Regions from separate parts of the Marinobacter sp. GH_1 genome, predicted to be linked through region 1. Evidence: predicted binding sites of a transcription regulator. Region 1 holds the regulator's gene; the other holds the start of a gene.
What was found. The regulator sigma-54, encoded in region 1, starts transcription at its own class of promoters, with help from an activator protein. The targets are predictions, from matches to a motif close to ANTGGCATNNANNTTGCTNT.

Region 1 (9,109 bases):
GCACCTCACGGCCTGCCACCACCACCTGACCGGAGTCGGGACGCAGCTGGCCGCCAATCAGTCGCAACAGCGTGGTCTTACCGGTGCCACTAGGGCCCATGATCGCGGTGATCCGCCCCTTCGGAATATCCAGCGAGACACCATCGAATATGCGCCGGCCGGAGCGGGAAAACACCACGTCGTTAAGGCTTATGTATGCAGATGACGCCATAATCCATCCTGATTAAAGAGCGCCTACATTATGACATGCGCCGCTTCAGCTCAATGAAAAGCCGGTTAAAGCTACGTAAAATGTCTTGATGGCAATGATCAGTTTCCCTGAACGTTGGCTGCCACGCGTCTCAACAATGATATACTCACGATTCAGTCGCCCGATCACCGACGTTTGGCCGGGCAAACCAGACCGACCGAGCAGACTATCCGCCGAGATGACAGATTCACACGCTCCAGACACCCCCGACTACCGCTCCTCAGCAGTTCGAGCCATCCGCATCGAGCGGGAAGCTATCGAAGCCCTGGAAGGCCGTATCAACGGCGACTTCACCAGAGCCTGCGACGTTATCATGGCCTGCAAAGGCCGGGTAGTGGTCACCGGCATGGGTAAATCCGGCCATATCGGCAACAAGATTGCAGCCACATTGGCAAGCACCGGCACGCCCGCCTTTTTTGTTCACCCGGGTGAAGCCAGCCACGGCGATATGGGCATGATCACCCCGCAAGATGTGGTGGTTGCCATCTCCAACAGCGGCAGCACCAGCGAGGTGGTGACCATTCTGCCGCTGATCAAACGCATGGGGGCACCGCTGATCAGCATGACCGGCAACCCGAACTCTGTGCTGGCTCAGGAAGCGGTCGCCAATCTGGATGTCAGCGTTGCCCTGGAGGCCTGCCCGCTTGGCCTGGCACCCACATCCAGCACCACAGCAACCCTGGTCATGGGCGATGCGTTGGCCGTAGCCCTGCTGGAAGCCCGAGGCTTCAGTGCCGAAGACTTTGCCTTCTCTCACCCGGGCGGCAGTCTGGGACGGCGCTTGCTGCTGCGGGTTTCTGACATCATGCATACCGGCGACCAGATTCCCAAAGTTCTTGAAACTACCACCCTCAGCGGCGCCCTGCTGGAGATCAGCCGTAAAGGGCTGGGCATGACCACCATCGTCGACGCCCAGGGGCATCTGACCGGCATATTTACCGATGGCGACCTGCGCCGGACCCTGGACAAATCCGTCGACGTTCACACCACTCCGATCCGGGACGTCATGACCCGCCACGGCAAAACCATTCAGGCTGACCACCTGGCGGCCGAGGCACTGAACATCATGGAAGAGATGAAGATCAATGCCCTGCCCGTCACCGACGACGACGGCAACCTGGTTGGCGCCATCAATATGCATGACCTGCTGCGTGCGGGGGTGATTTAATGAGTGACTTCGCACCGCCTATGCACACCGGCTGGGACGACACGCTCAAGGCAAAAGCCGCCAGAATTCGCCTGATCGCCCTGGACGTAGACGGCATCATGAGCGACGGCCGGTTGTATTTCAGCGCTGCCGGCGACGAACTCAAAGCGTTCAATATACTGGACGGTCTGGGTCTGAAACAGTTGATGATGGCTGGAATTACCGTGGCAGTCATTACCGGGCGCAGGTCACCACTGACAGAAAAACGGATGACCGACCTCGGCATCCCGCACCTGATGCAGGGCCGGGAAGACAAGAAAGTTGCGTTACAGGAACTGGTTGCAGGCATGGATATCGCTCCGGACCAGATTGCCTATATGGGCGATGATCTGCCTGATCTGCCCGCCCTGACATTCGCCGGCCTGGGCATCAGCGTGCCCAACGGCTACTGGCTGGTGCGCCAGCATGCCGACTATTGCACCCAGGCCCTGGGCGGTCACGGCGCCGTGCGTGAAACCTGTGACCTGATACTCTGGGCGCAGAACCGGCTGGAAACAACTTTGGCCCCCTATCTGGGCGAGCCGTCATGATTCCGGAGGTGCTGTCAAACATCGCCCGCAAACCCTTGGCGAGAACCCTGGCACTGGCGGTCACGGCTCTCGCCACTGTCTTCCTGATGTGGCAGAACGAGGAAGGTGACAGTGTGCGGGGCGATGCCGCAGAACTCAGGGGCCCGTCGGAACCCGACAGTTTTATCATCGAGGGCCGCTACACAACCTGGGACGAACACGGCAACCTTAAGATGTCGATATCCAGCCCCCGAATTGAGCAGTTTGAAGACACCAACTACGCCACCATGAATGCTCCAAGGGCCAGGATTTTCAGCGAACAGGCTACCCCACCATGGATAATCGAAGCGGATGAAGGTAGCCTCCGCCAAGACGATGATCAGGTGACCTTGACGGGCAACGTCGTCGTACTCCGGCAAACCGGCGACTCTGAAGCCACCCTGAAAACCGACTCACTGACCCTGGATAACCGCCAGGGCACGGTATACACCGATCAACCGGTCACCATTACCGAACCGTTCGGCGTTACCCAGGCCAATGGCATGAAAGCCTGGATAAACGAACGCATACTGGAACTCAACTCCCGGGTGGAAGGGCAATATGAAACCATCAGGTAAGCGCACATACCGACTGCCGGTCATACTGGCCGCACTGATGCTGGCCAGCCCGGCAACCGCGTTTGATCTGGATTCCGACACCCCCATCAAGGTCAGCGCTGATTCCGCCCGCCTGGACGATACCGAAGGGACCGCCATCTACACCGGCGACGTTGAACTGGTTCAGGGGGCCACCCAGCTGAACGCAGAACGGGTGGTACTGTATCGAAGCCCCGAAGGTCTCAGCCGGATTGAGGCAAGCGGCGAACCCGCCCGATATCGCCAGCCGGCACGGGAAGGTGAAGCCATGACAGACGCCCGGGCGCGGACCATCACCTGGTCAGCGGCGGAAAACCGGCTGACGTTCGAGCGCCAGGCAGTGATTGAACAGGGCAACAATGTGTTCCGGGGCGACGTCATCCAATACGACACCGTGCGCAGGGTGGTCACTGCAGAAGGCGGCACGCCTTCGGAAGAGAGCTCTGGCCGGGTGGAAATGGTGATTCAGCCTCGCGGCTCCAGCAACCCCTCAGACGAATAGGTTACTGATGGCAGTTCTCAGGGCCAGCAACCTGGCAAAAAGCTACAAACAGAAAAAAGTGGTTCTCGATGTGTCTCTGGAAATCCGGTCCGGAGAAATCGTAGGCCTGCTCGGCCCCAACGGCGCCGGGAAAACTACCTGTTTTTACATGATTGTCGGGCTTGTACCCTCCGACCGCGGCCGAATCACCATTGACAGCCAGGACATCACACCCCTGCCCATGCATGGCCGAGCACGCAAAGGGATCGGCTACCTGCCCCAGGAAGCCTCGGTATTCCGTAAACTGACCGTGCGCGACAACATCATGGCCATACTGGAAACCCGAAAAGGCATGAAACGGCCTGAGCGGGAAGCCAAACTTGAGGAACTGCTCGAGGAATTTCACATCACCCATATCCGGGACAGCTTGGGTATGGCGCTGTCCGGTGGTGAACGGCGGCGCGTCGAAATCGCCAGAGCGCTGGCCATGGAACCTGCGTTTATTCTGCTGGATGAGCCCTTCGCCGGGGTAGACCCCATCTCGGTCAGCGACATCAAACACATCATCCGGCATTTGCGGGACAAGGGCATTGGCGTACTGATCACAGATCACAACGTGCGGGAAACCCTCGATATTTGTGAAAACGCCTACATTGTCTCCGGCGGACACATCATCGCCTCCGGCAATGCTGAAGCCATCCTGGCCAATCAGCAGGTCAAGGAAGTCTACCTGGGTGATGAGTTCCACCTGTAAGCGGAAGAAAACCCCTCGACGACCGAGGTCTGATTGTTTTGATGATCTGTAGCAAGTAAACTCGGCAAAGAACTTGCTTATACTGACAACAGTGAGCGGCAAGTAACCAGCGTATAACAATTTTTTTGCCTGACAGCAGGCAACGTCACTACCGGGACACCCTTGATTTATGGATCTTGAGCCATGGTTATGAAAGCCTCATTACAGCTTAAGATGGGCCAGAGTCTGACCATGACGCCCCAGCTGCAACAGGCCATTCGCCTGCTTCAGCTTTCCACCCTCGACCTCCAGCAGGAAATCCAGCAGGCACTGGAATCCAACCCCATGCTGGAAACCTCCGAGGATGACGATCAGTCTGACACCCCCGATACGGATGCCGACACCCGGGACGAACATAAAGACCGGGATTCCGACCACGATGAACCGGCCACCGAGGCTGCCTCTGACTGGGATGAAAACGAAAATGGCCCGGACTGGGCTTCTGAAAACGACATTCCGGATAACATCCCCGACGACCTGCCCGTAGACACCGCCTGGGACGATATCTACCAGTCTGCACCGGCGCCAGCCAGCAAAGGGGACGACGAGAACGAGTCGGATTTCGAAACCCGCAATTCACCGGCCGAGACCCTCCAGGACCACCTGGAATGGCAGCTCAACCTGACCCCCATGAGCGAGCGTGACCAGGCAATCGCCCACGCCCTGATGGACGCTGTAGACGAGCGCGGTTACCTGACCTCACCAATTGAGGAAATCCATTCCGGCCTGCAGGACGAAACCGAAGAAGACCCCCTTGAACTGGACGAGGTAGAAGCGGTCCTGCACCGGCTACAACACTTCGACCCGCCGGGCGTGTTCGCCCGGGACCTGCAGGAATGCCTGCTGATTCAGCTCAACCAGTTGCCGCCAGATACCCCCTGGCTTCGACAGGCACGCCTGGTGGTTACCCAGTTCCTGCACCTGCTGGGCAACCGGGATTACGCGCAACTGCTGCGCCGCAGCAGACTCAAAGAAGATCAGTTGCGCGAGGTTCTGGCCCTGATTACCAGCCTCAACCCTCGCCCGGGTGACGTGGTGGACCGAGCGGAGCCGGATTACGTGATACCAGACGTCATCGTCCGAAAACACGAGGGCCGGTGGCGTGTTGAGCTCAACCCGGAGATCGCCCCGAGAATTCGGGTCAACGCCAGCTATGCATCGCTGATCCGTCGCGCCGATAGCAGTGCTGATAACACCTACCTGCGGGATCAACTGCAGGAGGCCAAGTGGTTCATTAAAAGCCTGCAAAGCCGCAATGAAACGCTACTGAAAGTCGCCACCCGGATTGTTGAGCACCAACAGGGTTTCCTGGACCAGGGGGAGGAAGCGATGAAGCCGCTGATCCTCTCGGATATCGCCCAGGCCGTGGAAATGCACGAATCCACCATTTCACGGGTCACCACGCAAAAGTATATGCACACACCCCGCGGCATTTTCGAGCTGAAGTACTTTTTCTCCAGCCACGTCAGTACCGCTGAGGGCGGAGAATGTTCCTCCACTGCTATTCGTGCGATGATCAAGAAACTGATTTCAGAAGAAACTCCGAAAAAGCCGTTGAGCGATAGCAAGATTGCAGCCATGCTTGGAGATCAGGGCATCAATGTGGCCCGGCGCACCGTTGCCAAATACCGGGAGGCCATGCACATCCCTCCTTCAAACGAGCGCAAACGACTGGTTTAATGTTTTTGCCGGTGCACGAAGCACCGGACACGCAGCCCGGTGGCAACACCGGCATGATGACAACAGGAGACGCCTATGCAACTCAACATTTCAGGCCATCACGTAGAACTGACCCCTGCATTGAAGGATTACGTCAACACCAAGTTCGAGAAGCTGGAGCGTCACTTTGACCACATCAGTAACTGTCAGGTGACGCTGGAAGTTGAGAAGGTACGTCAGATGGCTGAAGCCACCCTGCATGTCATCGGTGGCGATATCCATGCAAAGGCAGAGAGTGAGGATATGTACGCCGCGATTGATTCGCTGGTGGACAAGCTGGACCGCCAGATCCTCAAGCACAAAGAAAAGAATGTAGACCGGATGCACGGCAACGGCTGAGCGCGCTCATAGCGCCACCGTACCGGGTGTTTCAATGATACGAGCTGCGGCGGGGCATACCGGCCGCAGCCTTTTTTTTACGGAATCACAGTCGATCCATGAGCGATACATCCCTGACCATCGACAACATTCTGGCTCCCGAACTGACGCTGTGCAGGGTGCCAGCCTCCAGTAAAAAGCGGGTACTGGAAACCATCGCAGAGCATATTCATCATCAGGATGAAATCCTCAGCGACACCGAGATTTTCAGCAATCTGGTTTCTCGCGAGCGGCTTGGCAGCACCGGTATCGGCCAGGGTATTGCCATACCCCATTGCCGGCTGGAGGGGCTGGACCGTGTGATCGGCGTGCTGATGACACTGGAAGAGAGCATCGACTTCGATGCTATCGACAATCAGCCGGTCGACCTGGTGTTTGCCTTGATCGTGCCCAAAGAAGCCACCAGTGAACATCTGGAGTTGCTAAGCCAGTTGGCCGAGAAATTCAACGACAACGGGTTCTGTGAACAGCTTCGCCAGTGCCAGGATGCAGCATCCCTTTACCAGCGCATGACCGCGGCATCCTGATAAGCAGTAGCACCAACAGAAGCAGGCAGGAGCGTCCATCATGAAACTGATCATCGTCAGTGGCCGATCCGGGTCCGGTAAGAGTACCGCGTTGCATGTGCTCGAAGATCTGGGTTTTTATTGCATTGACAACCTTCCCATCGGACTGCTGTTCCCGCTGACCCGGGAAGCGGCACAACAGGAAGCGCCGGGGCGGCTCCGGAAAATGGCCGTCAGCATCGACGCCCGCAACCTGTCTGCCGAACTGGCCAACTTCGAACAGATCTATCGCCAGCTTCGCGATGCGGGAGTCGTTGTCGAGATTATCTTTCTGGATGCCGATGAACAGTCCCTGCTGCAGCGGTTCCACGCCACACGCCGAAAGCACCCGCTGAGCGATGACCGTACCTCCCTCCGAGAAGCCATCACCAACGAAAAGGCACTGTTGGAACCGCTGTCAAAACTGGCAGACCTTTACATCAACACCACCGGCATGTCGATGTATGAACTGCGCGACATGGTCAAACAGCGAGTGGTCGGTCGCAAGGATCAGGAGCTTGCACTGCTGTTCCAGTCATTCGGTTTCAAGCATGGCGTACCGGTCGATTCCGATTACGTTTTCGATGTGCGCTGCCTGCCCAATCCATACTGGGATACCAGCCTGCGCAAATACGTCGGTACCGATCAGCCGGTTATCGAGTTTCTCGAGCGGGAACCTCTCACCGGGCAAATGGTGGACGACCTGATCCGCTTCCTGGATACCTGGCTACCCTCGTTCGCCGACAGCAACCGCAGCTACATGACCATTTCTATTGGCTGTACCGGTGGCCAGCACCGTTCCGTCTATGTCTGCGAGCAACTGGGCCAGCACTTCCGCACCCGATACAACAACGTGCAGGTTCGTCATACTGAACTTCCCCACCTCCAGGCCCGAGGGGAGATCTGATCCAACATGATCTGCCGCCCCGTCACCATCATCAATAAACTGGGCTTGCATGCCCGCGCCACCGCCAAGCTTGTGGCCACCGCCTCCGGCTTTGACAGCCAGGTACGAATCCGCGGCAAGGGCCGGGACGTGGATGCCAAGAACATCATGCAGGTGATGATGCTGGCTGCCAGCCAGGGTACTGATATTGAACTGGTCGCCGACGGCCCTGATGAGCAGGAAGCCATCGAGGCACTCGTAGAACTGATCGGTGATTATTTCGGCGAGGGGGGTTGAGCACACCCTGGTTCGTCATTCACCTACAATCCTTTCTCACCTGACGGCGCTAACTCCGCTATAATGCGACAGTTTTCTGATTGCAGGTGGTTCCATGACCGATATTCTGGAAAAAAGTCAGGCCCGCCAGCGCCTTCGCTCCCTCAGTGAGGCCCTGGACAGTGGTGCGCTCAAACAGGTTGCCCGCATCCTCAATGGCGGCCTGAGCCCCAGCGATATCGCACACCTGCTGGAATCTTCCCCTCCCCGCCAACGCGCCCTGCTGTGGAACCTGGTCGATAAACAACTGGAAGGGGAAGTACTCCAATATCTCGGTGACGACATCCGGGCCTACTTCCTGAGCCAGCTGAACGCCCAGGAACTTGCAGATATCATTGAGGATTTTGAATCCGACGACCTGGCCGACCTGCTCCAGCAGCTGCCAGACACGGTGATCCAGGAGGTCCTGGACACCATGGACGAGCAAGACCGGCAGCGGGTAGAGGAAGTACTCTCCTACCCCGAGGACACTGCCGGCGGCCTGATGAATACGGACACCATTACGGTGCGCCCGGATATCAGTATTGACGTGGTACTGCGGTACCTGCGCCGCCACCGCAACCTTCCCCCCATGACCGACAGCCTGATTGTAGTCAGCCGGCGGGACGAATTCATTGGCATGCTGCCCATCACCCGAATGCTGGTGTCCAACCCCGCATCCACGGTTCGTGAGGTGATGGACACTGACATCGAGCCGATTCCGGTGACACTGTCCGACACCAAGGTCGCCACCCTCTTCGAGCGCTACGACCTGATTTCTGCTCCGGTGGTGGGTGACGACAACAAGCTCCTGGGCCGGATCACCATCGATGACGTGGTCGACGTTATCCGGGAAGATGCGGATCACTCGCTGATGAGTATGGCCGGTCTGGACGAAGACGAAGACACGTTCGCACCAGTGCTCAAAACCACGCGGCGGCGGGCGGTGTGGCTTGGCATTAATCTGATTACCGCGTTCACCGCCTCCGCCGTTATCGGACTGTTTGAAGAAACCATCGCGAAAGTGGTAGCACTGGCAGTTCTGATGCCCATCGTAGCCAGTATGGGCGGCATCGCCGGTAGCCAGACTCTCACTCTGGTCATCCGCGGCATGGCGGTCGGGCAGATCAGCGGGGCAAATGTCGGTTGGCTATTGAATCGCGAGTTCCTGTCCAGCGTTCTCAATGGCTTGCTATGGGCGCTTGTTGTCGCTGTCGCTGCCATATTGTGGTTCCAGGACTGGCTGATCGGGGCAATTATCGCTGCAGCATTGATCATCAACCTGGTAGCCGCTGCCTTGGTGGGCACCGTGTTACCGCTGTTCCTGAAGTCCCGAAACATAGACCCTGCCTTGGCTGGCAGCGTCATCCTGACAACCGTTACCGACGTTG
Region 2 (9,109 bases), 600 kb from region 1:
GCGCTGGTTACCATGGTGACGTTGCCGTTTCAGCCGTTGGTGTCGCTGGCGGCCGGCAATACCAGCGCGGCATCCATGCCTGCGCAGGCCGGTCAGTTATATGAAAAGGGGGGCTTTGCGCCTCTGTCTGACAGCGATATGGCCGGCGTAACGGCTCAAAGCAGTGTGGGTTTGCTGGAGCGTATTGAAACGGTTGCCGCAATGCCGGGAAATGCTGGCGGCGCGGTTGATGACCCGGAACTCGCCGGACTCGATTCAGTAGAGGGAATCAAGCTGGCCGCCAACATTTTTGTGCCAGTGCTCAGTTTCCTCGATTCCGACCTGACCATCTCTGGTGTTCACTACAGGGAGGGTGAGCCCCGCTATTCCATTCGAGAGGATGGCGCCTTGAGGCTGGCGTTTCCCGAACGGATTGAGGAGATCCGGATGGACAATATCCGCGTGAGTGGCAATCAGAGTCCATCCATGGGGAACGTCAGCATTCACAACATACGGTTTCATCCGGATTCCCAGATGACGATCTACACCCGTTAATGAACGGGTAAGGTGAATCTAACGAAAAACGCCCGGATAGCTCATCCGGGCGTTTTTGTTTGCCGGGTCGGTCAGGCGCTGGCCAGAATGTTGCCGCTGGATACACTGGTTTGTTCGCCCTTGGCGCCATAAAGCTTCTGTTGGGCAGAGGCGCCACGGAAGATGTCCGTGAGCCTCGTCAGGCGTTTTTGAAGGTGTCCGACAACACGACCGTTGTTCTGGTTCAGTTCCTGGCAGGCACGAAGGCGCCCATCGGCGGTTTTCCAGAGTTGGTAAAGGTCTTCCATACCACCGGCACGGATAAACCTCGAGGGCTCGCCGGCATCCGGTCGGTACCCCATGTTCACCAGCAGGCGGATCTTTTGTTTCGCACGCTCACGGATATCCGTCAGGATGTTGTTTTTCTGAGTGGTGATTTCCTGGAGCGGAGCGATGTCGGAGGACGCCAGGAGTTGTTTTTCCTGGTTGAGAAGATCCGCCAGGGTTTCAAGCTGGCGGATGTCTTCTGAGAGAAGGGTCTTCAATTCAATGATTGCAGCCATGTTTTACTCACCCGAAAATGCTTTTATCCATCTCAAGCATTTTCTGGGCCAGTTTCTCTGCATCAATTTTGTAGGTGCCATCTTCCAGTGCTGCGCGAATCTGCGCAATGCGGTCGTCGTCCATTTCCGGGTAATCGCCCAGTTTCTGTTCCAGCTGCTTCAGGTTTTTGGCCTGATTGCTGAGACTGACGTTGTCGCCGCGGGCAGCCGTGCTTTGAGCCTTTGCCTGCTCTCCAGCCGTGGAGGGCGTACTCTGGCTGCCTGTTGCTTTGTCGGCCGTGGTTCTGGTGGTGTTGACCTGGCCGGGGCCAATTCCATTTAAGTCAACTGACATAAGGATACCTGCTTGCCTGTGGCCACCTTCAGAGGCGGCGGAATCGAGTTTATATCTGCTTATCGGCAGCGTTTAGCCGACCTTTAGAAAAAAACGGAAAAAATTTGCCGCTGGGCACGGATTTTCCGTTACATGGCAATTTCCACCCGGCCAGGAGCCGTGACCGTTGCCCGAACCGTGCGTGCTGATTGCAGATTCTCAACCATCACTTGCTCGCCGACACTGGCACTGGCCAGCGCCTTGCCTCGGGAACTGACCGAGAACACCGCGGATTTGGCAGTGATGATAACATGATCGCCCCGCTCAACGGCATTGGGAGCTTCGAGCAGATCTGGCGTCAGCACCGACCCTGCATTAACTGGTCGCCTCACCAGCATGCCGGATACCTGTTCAATATCTGTGAGAATGCCCCGGCGGCTGGCGTTGATCTGCACCTGTTTTTCCTGCAAAAGTTCACCGCTGATGCGCTCACCGCGGGCCAGAGGCCGAGCCGCCACAAGGGCAGGGCCGTGTACTTCGACACTGGCTGTGACGAACATCCGCCATGGCCGCTCCCCGGCACAGGACACCATCACCGATGGCGATGTGGTACGTAGGGGATCGTTGGTAAACGCGGTTTCGAGTGCCTGTTCGCAAGCAGCCAGGCTAAGCCGGCTGTCGATGCTGCCGACGGTGAAGTTCACCTCGTACTGTTGCTGGCGCTGCTCGTCGGCCCAGGTTTCGATAAATTGACCGGCGGCATCGCGTATCTCGCTTGCAGTGGTGGCCGCAGCCGCGGCGTTCAGGCCCAGGGTCGATAGGCAAAAGGTCGCTAAAAAGATGGTTCGCATCTGCACTGCTTTGTCCTATGCTGTCAGTTAGGCATATTTACGCGAGTTCCGTTAAGGAAAATGGCGCTGGGGCCGTTAACCCTGATTGGACACCCGGCGTCAATGTTTTGGTCCGGGTTCGCGTAAGCAAGTTGTTTAATAATAACTGAGCAAATTCTGTGCCGATCGTTGGCATGCCGGGAGTAGAAAGTTATGGCAGGGGTGTTGGACAGCGTTAACCAGCGTACGCAGTTGGTTGGTCAGAACCGGCTTGAGCTGTTGTTGTTCCGTTTGCGGGGGCGGCAGCTATACGGGATCAACGTTTTTAAGGTGAAGGAGGTCCTTCAATGCCCGAAATTGTCATCGATTCCTAACAGCCGCCAGGTGGTTCGGGGCGTGTCCCATATCCGTGGCGAGACCATCCCCATCATCGACCTGAGCATGGCCATTGGCATGGCAGGCATTCCACAGGAAGAGCTGGCAACAAGCTTTGTCATCATTACCGAGTACAACCGTAAAACTCAGGGCTTTCTGGTGACTGGTGTCGACCGGATCATGAATATGAACTGGGAAGATATCCTCCCGCCACCCAAGGGGGCTGGCAAGGATGTGTACTTGACGGCGGTCACCAAAATTGATGACAAACTTGTAGAAATCATAGATGTAGAAAAGATTCTTGCAGAAGTTTCTCCTCTCAGGGAAGATGTCACCGAAGAGCTGAAAACTCGCAGCGCCGAGCGTGTGCCCGGGCATTTGCCGGTACTGGTTGTTGATGATTCGTCTGTGGCGAGGCGCCAGATCGAGCGCTGCCTGACCGCGATCGGAATGGAAGTGGTCACCAAGAATGACGGCAAACAGGCGTTGAACTACCTCAAGGAGATTACGGGGGATGGTTCCACTGCCCGAGACCACTTATCGTTGATCATTTCCGATGTGGAAATGCCGGAGATGGACGGTTACACCCTCGTTACCAGAATCAAAGAGAATCCGGCGCTCAGCGGCATGTATGTGATGCTCCATACATCCCTGAGTGGCGTCTTTAACCGGGCGATGGTTCAGAAGGTCGGTGCCGATGATTTTATGGCGAAATTCAGCCCGGATGAGCTTGCCGAGCGCGTGATGGAAATTATTGACCAGAATTGATGCCTCGGCTCATGGACTTACCCACGATAGAGATCCAATGAAAGCGGAAATTACGCCTCAGGAATACGAAGCCTTCAAGACATTCCTGCAGGACGCTTGTGGCATTCTGTTGGGTGACAACAAGCAGTACCTGGTGAAGAGCCGTCTACGCAGGATTCTTGAGGAGAACAACCTGAATTCACTGGGTGAGCTTCTCGATCGCTTGAAGCGGGTGGGGCGCAGCGGCCTGCGTGAGCTGGTTATCGATGCCATGACCACCAACGAGACCCTCTGGTTTCGGGACAACCACCCATTCCGTATTCTTCAGGACAAGCTGTTGCCGGAGTTCGCCGAGCGCAATTCGCTCCAACCGCTTCGTGTCTGGTCTGCCGCCTGCTCAACCGGGCAGGAGCCCTACTCGGTAGGCATGGTGGTGGACGAATTCCGGCGCATTCGCCCCGGCAAGCTGCGTGACGTAAAGATCACTGCGACCGATATTTCCAAAAGCGTGCTGGAAGTGGCCCGGCGGGGTGAATATGAGATGATTGCAATAGGTCGCGGGCTTTCCCCGGAGCGGCAGAAGCAGTTTTTTACGCCCTCACCTAACGGCGGGTGGCAGATCAAACCGCAGATCAAGGCCATGGTGGAGTTCAAAGAACTCAACTTGCTTGAGCGGTATATGCTCGGCAAATTCGATATCATCATGTGCCGGAACGTGCTGATCTATTTTTCCGCAGACCTTAAAAAGGACATTCTTACCCGCATGCACGGGGCGCTGAATCCGGGCGGCTACCTGATTCTGGGTGCCTCTGAATCCCTGAACGGCCTGCCTGATCTGTACGAAATGGTTCAATGCCATCCCGGCATTATCTACAGGAAGAAATAATCCATGCCGTTGAATGTCTGGGTGCTGGTGGCGGCCCAGGCGCTGGCCATGTGCACCGCGCCTTTTATCGTATTTATTGGCTCTATTCAGGGACGACTGCTGGCGCCTGCGCCAGAGTTGGCAACCTTGCCGGTCGGGCTGGTGGTGGTCGGCACGGTTCTGGCCATAAAGCCGGCGACATGGTTGATGGAGCGGATAGGGCGCAAACAGGTGATGCTTTTCGGCGCACTTGCAGGCATTCTCGCAGGTTTGCTGGGTGCGTACGCTTCCTGGCAATCGCACTTTACCCTGATGTGCCTTGCTGCCGTTCTGGGCGGTTCGGGCCTGGCCGTGGTGCACCAGTATCGCTTTGCGGCGATGGAGTCGGTAGCGCCGGACATGGCCGGCTCGGCAGCTGCAAGAGTGCTGCTGGGAGGCCTGGTTGCGGCCTGGTTGGGGCCTGAAGTAGCTAGCCTGGGCAGTGGGAAATCTGAATCCTTCCCGTTCCTTTACAGTTGGGTCGGGTTGGCCGTTGTTCAGGCCCTGGCGTTTATCATTCTTGCGTTCGGGTATCGCGCCAAGGCAGAGCGGGTCCGGGAAACCGTGGTTGGCGGGGGTCGCCCGCTCAGGGAGATACTGGCAAATCCGCTGGTGTGGACGGCTATCAGCGGCGCCGCCATCGGCTATGCGGTGATGAGCTTTATCATGACTGCAACCCCCTTGAGCATGACCGAAATGGCCGGTCATGATCTGGATGATGCCAAGCGGGTTATTCAGTTACACATTATGGCCATGTATCTTCCGTCTCTTATTTCTGGTTGGCTGACCCGTGTTGTCGGCATCCCCTTGATGATGGCGGCGGGATTATTGGCCTACCTGGCGTGCATTCTGCTGGCGGCCAGCGGTATCAGCTTTCATCATTATTTGTGGGCGTTACTGCTGCTGGGCGTGGGTTGGAATTTCCTGTTCGTTGGCGGGACAACCCTGTTGCCCCAGGGTTACCAGCAGTCTGAGCGTTTCCGTGTGCAGGGCCTGAATGACATGATGGTGTTCACGGCTCAGGCGACAGCGGCCTTGAGTGCTGGCGCTGTACTGGCTTCGGTTGGCTGGGCAAGCCTGCTACTGGTGGCGGTACCATTATTGGTGCTGCACAGTGTGTTGATGTCGGTTTGGTTGCTGCGGTCACGAAGAGCCACCACAAACTAGGTTTACGCCATGGATCAGCTCAATCTCAGGCATCTCTATTATTTCTGGGTCATCAGCCGTGAGGGCTCGATTGCCAAAGCCAGCGAGCTGCTCGATCTTGCGCCGCAAACCCTGAGTGGCCAGCTTGCCACGTTCGAGGAATCAGTCGGAGGGCAGTTGTTCAGCCGGGAAAGGCGGCGTCTGGTCCTGACTGAACTGGGGCAATTGGTTCAGTCCTACGCCAACGACATTTTTGCACTGACTGGGGAGCTGTCTGAAACCTTGCGTCTGGCCCCCGCTGATCGCCCTCTGAGATTAGCGGCCGGCGTTTCGGCGTCAATTCATAAGCTGATTGCTTTTCAGTTGTTGCAGCCGGCTCTGAAGCTGAACAGGCGAGTCAACCTGGATTGCCGGACAGGTCGCGCGGAAGATTTGCTGCTCAGTCTCAAACGCAAAGAACTCGACGTCGTGCTGACAGACCGTATGCCTCAGACCGAAGCGGTCACAGATCGCTTCGCGGTTCATCCCCTGACATCGTCTACCATCAGTTTGTTTGCCGCCCCGGAGATGGCTGGGCGGCTTCGGGACGACTTTCCGGCCTCTCTCAATCATCAGCCCTTGCTGGCCAACGCCACGGATGCGCCGTATTTTCAGAAGTTGATGAACTGGCTGACCATCAGCAATGTCAGGATGGACCTGGTGGCCAGGGTAGACGACAGCGCGTTAATCAAGGTGTTCGGACGGGAAGGGTTGGGCGTATTTGCGGCGCCAACGGCGATAAAGGAGGAAGTGTGCCGCCAATATCAGGTGGAGGAGATTGCTCCTGTCAAAGCGGTAACCGATCAACTCTACGCCATCACCCGAAGCCGGAAGGTTGCCCATGAAGGTGTGCGGGCAATCTGTAGCGGCTTTGATTTACCTCGATAATATCGATGATTCTTGCTCAATAAATCTTATTTTCTCGAAGTCTTCGGCGGCGCATGATTGAACTGTGTCTGGCAACCTCTGAAGGAGTATCGCCATGAAAACCATTCACAAGTTCCGTCTTGAGCCTGGAAAAGAGCCGACCACGTTGACCCTGCGCGAGGGATGCAAAGTGGTTCGGTGCGAGTATCTGGTCGCCCAGAAGGCTGTTTTTCTCTGGGTGCAGCAGCCTCTGAGTGTTACGGTCCCGATGGTGGAGCGGCAGTTCAGGGTTGCCATGTCCGGCGAGCCGGTGCCAGATGCCTATGAGTACCTGGATACCGCCCTCGATCCCTTCGGACCAGAGGCCTACCATGTATTCGAAGTGCCGGCTGGTGAAGGGATGGCTATTGGTAATGGCCACGAACGATTCGGCAGTGATGAGTTTGGCCAACCCGGTTGGCGCACCAATCTCGCCTCTTAGCCAGGTGGTGTTTGATGATGTTGTTGTAGTCGGGATAGTGCTCTATTTCGGCCCCTCTCGAGGGGCCGCTTTTGGTTAAATCAATCTAAGGGGAGGTGACCGGTCTTCACCCAGATGACCGTTTCCTGGTCAACAAACGGGTGATGCTGGCTCAGGTGTGGGCTACGTAACCAGGTTCCCTCGGGATAACGGCCATGCTCATCGCAGAACTCTCCGCTAAGTACAAAGATTTCCTCACCACCAAAATGCCGATGGGGTTGAAATACTTCATTGGCTGGCCATTTAACCAGTGCCACATGCTCATGCTCGAACTCATGCAGCGGCATTACCTGCAGTCCGCCAATGCCAGGCAACCATTCTGCGTTGTTGGTATCGACACGAACCGTGGCCGTATCCCATTGATCAAATTGGTGAAGCTTCACCAATAACGTACAGCCTTGTTCACTGTAAGGTGCATGCCCGCTACCGGGCGGATTGCGCAGGTAAGTTCCAGCCGGGTAATGGCCGGTTTCATCCGAGAATACCCCCTCGAGAACCAGGATTTCCTCGCCCCGCGGATGCTCGTGGCGAGCAAAGGCGGAGCCCGGCAGGTAACGAACCACGCTGGTAGCATGGCCCCGTTCGGCTTCCTCCCGGGCCAAGGGCTTACGTTCAACCCCGGCGGCGGGGCTGGCAACCCAGGGTTGCTCGGCAGTATGAATCACCACCCGCTGGGAGAAATCCATATTCAGCATGAACACCTCGTTGGTTCGGTTATTTGATCAACGCCTGAATATCCCGGAAACGGGGATGCTTGCAATGCACCATCCACTCGAAAGCCACCATCTCGGTGGTGACAATCCGGGCGCCACTCTGGTGCAGGCGGTCAAGTGCGACATCCCGGTCGAAGTCGTTACGGGAGCCGGTGGCATCCGCTACCACCCATACTTTATAGCCGGCATCCAGCAAACTCAGCGCCGTTTGCAGCATACATACGTGGGTTTCACAGCCGCCGATGACAATTTGCTGGCGCCCCTCCGGTAGCTGATCAATCAAACCGTCCGGACAGGCATCAAAGTGATGTTTGCCCACCGTGACGTTGCACAGTTCCCGCACCGACTCAACATTCGGCCCCAACTTCTCGGGTAGCTGCTCCGTGCCCACCACCGGCACCTCCAGCAACCCTGCAATGGTGGCCAGCAAGGTACAACGATCAGCCACTTCAGCGCCCTGGCTTATGGCGGGCATCAGGCGTTCCTGAACATCAACAAGTAGCAGCGTGGATTGTTCTGCCTTCATCAGCATGATTTTTCACTCCGGGTTAAAGGATCTGGCTACAAGAATGAGCAATTATCCCCGTTCAAACAAATTTTTCAGGAATCTCGCTGGAGACAGTTGCCAAACGCCCCCAAAACCATTAAAGTTTGCGCCCTCAAATGAGCGACGACATCGCTGATTTGAAACAGTTTATTGGAGAGGTGGCCGAGTGGCTGAAGGCGCACGCCTGGAAAGTGTGTATACGTTAATAGCGTATCGAGGGTTCGAATCCCTCCCTCTCCGCCAATATGAAACCCCAGCAGGAATGCTGGGGTTTTTTGTTTCTATATCCCCCCTCATCGGCTTCCCCGAGTCTCCTTAAACTGACCTCCGTCAAACCACTTTTTGTCTCTATCACTTATTCTGCTCTGTTAAACTCTATGGCATAACGTTATTCCAAAACGGAGATAAGAGATGAAGAAAGCCAAACTTGCGATCTGTGTTGCCCTGGCAGGCATGGCGTCTGCCCCCGCATTTGCCCAAAAGGTCGAGATGCCTGACCTGGACGTGCGTGTGTATGGCTTTATCAACATGGCCATCATGCATTCCGACACCGGCAATGGTTCCGAGCAGTACATCGTGGACAACGATTATGCTTCCAGCCGTGTGGGCGGTGTGATCAGCACGGATCTCCCGGACACCGGCCTGAAGGTGGGCGCTCATCTGGAGTGGGAATACCAGCATAACCCGTCGAATCTGGTGACACCGGAAAACCGCTCCATCAAGGGCGACTTTGATGAGCGCATTATCAGCCTGTTCGTTGAGGGTGCATACGGAAAGTTGACCTTAGGGCAGGGGCCTGGTGCGGCTGATGGCGCGACCGAAGCCGACCTGTCTGGCACCAAGGTCGTCACGTTCCCGGATCTCGCATTGGTAGGCGGCGCCCTGCCGTTTGTGGAGAAGAGTGGCGGCGCTAGCCCGACGGTTTTTCAGTCTATTCGAAGTCAGGATTTCGAGTCCCGCTACGACCGTTTGCGTTATGACAGCCCGAAGTTTGGGCCTGTAAGCCTGGCTGTCAGCCAGGGCTATAAAGGC

Region 2: a site for sigma-54 is predicted at 2,387-2,406, ahead of flgA (flagellar basal body P-ring formation chaperone FlgA). Genes of this name have one in related genera too.

The regions. Positions count from the first base shown of each region.
Region 1 is NZ_CP184460.1:2,927,407-2,936,515, forward strand. Features, by position in the region: gene ACNSOI_RS13295 (ABC transporter ATP-binding protein) at 1-211, opposite strand, end outside; gene ACNSOI_RS13300 (KpsF/GutQ family sugar-phosphate isomerase) at 429-1,418, shown strand; gene ACNSOI_RS13305 (KdsC family phosphatase) at 1,418-1,987, shown strand; gene lptC (LPS export ABC transporter periplasmic protein LptC) at 1,984-2,583, shown strand; gene lptA (lipopolysaccharide transport periplasmic protein LptA) at 2,567-3,103, shown strand; gene lptB (LPS export ABC transporter ATP-binding protein) at 3,111-3,836, shown strand; gene ACNSOI_RS13325 (RNA polymerase factor sigma-54) at 4,026-5,555, shown strand; gene hpf (ribosome hibernation promoting factor) at 5,631-5,933, shown strand; gene ptsN (PTS IIA-like nitrogen regulatory protein PtsN) at 6,032-6,499, shown strand; gene rapZ (RNase adapter RapZ) at 6,540-7,424, shown strand; gene ACNSOI_RS13345 (HPr family phosphocarrier protein) at 7,431-7,700, shown strand; gene mgtE (magnesium transporter) at 7,795-9,109, shown strand, end outside.
Region 2 is NZ_CP184460.1:2,322,923-2,332,031, reverse strand. Features, by position in the region: gene ACNSOI_RS10630 (hypothetical protein) at 1-534, shown strand, start outside; gene ACNSOI_RS10625 (flagella synthesis protein FlgN) at 606-1,076, opposite strand; gene flgM (flagellar biosynthesis anti-sigma factor FlgM) at 1,084-1,410, opposite strand; gene flgA (flagellar basal body P-ring formation chaperone FlgA) at 1,539-2,240, opposite strand; gene ACNSOI_RS10610 (chemotaxis protein CheV) at 2,433-3,362, shown strand; gene ACNSOI_RS10605 (CheR family methyltransferase) at 3,400-4,227, shown strand; gene ACNSOI_RS10600 (MFS transporter) at 4,231-5,412, shown strand; gene ACNSOI_RS10595 (LysR family transcriptional regulator) at 5,422-6,318, shown strand; gene ACNSOI_RS10590 (DUF7352 domain-containing protein) at 6,413-6,778, shown strand; gene ACNSOI_RS10585 (cupin domain-containing protein) at 6,859-7,512, opposite strand; gene ACNSOI_RS10580 (isochorismatase family protein) at 7,532-8,062, opposite strand; tRNA gene ACNSOI_RS10575 (tRNA-Ser) at 8,230-8,320, shown strand; gene ACNSOI_RS10570 (porin) at 8,489-9,109, shown strand, end outside.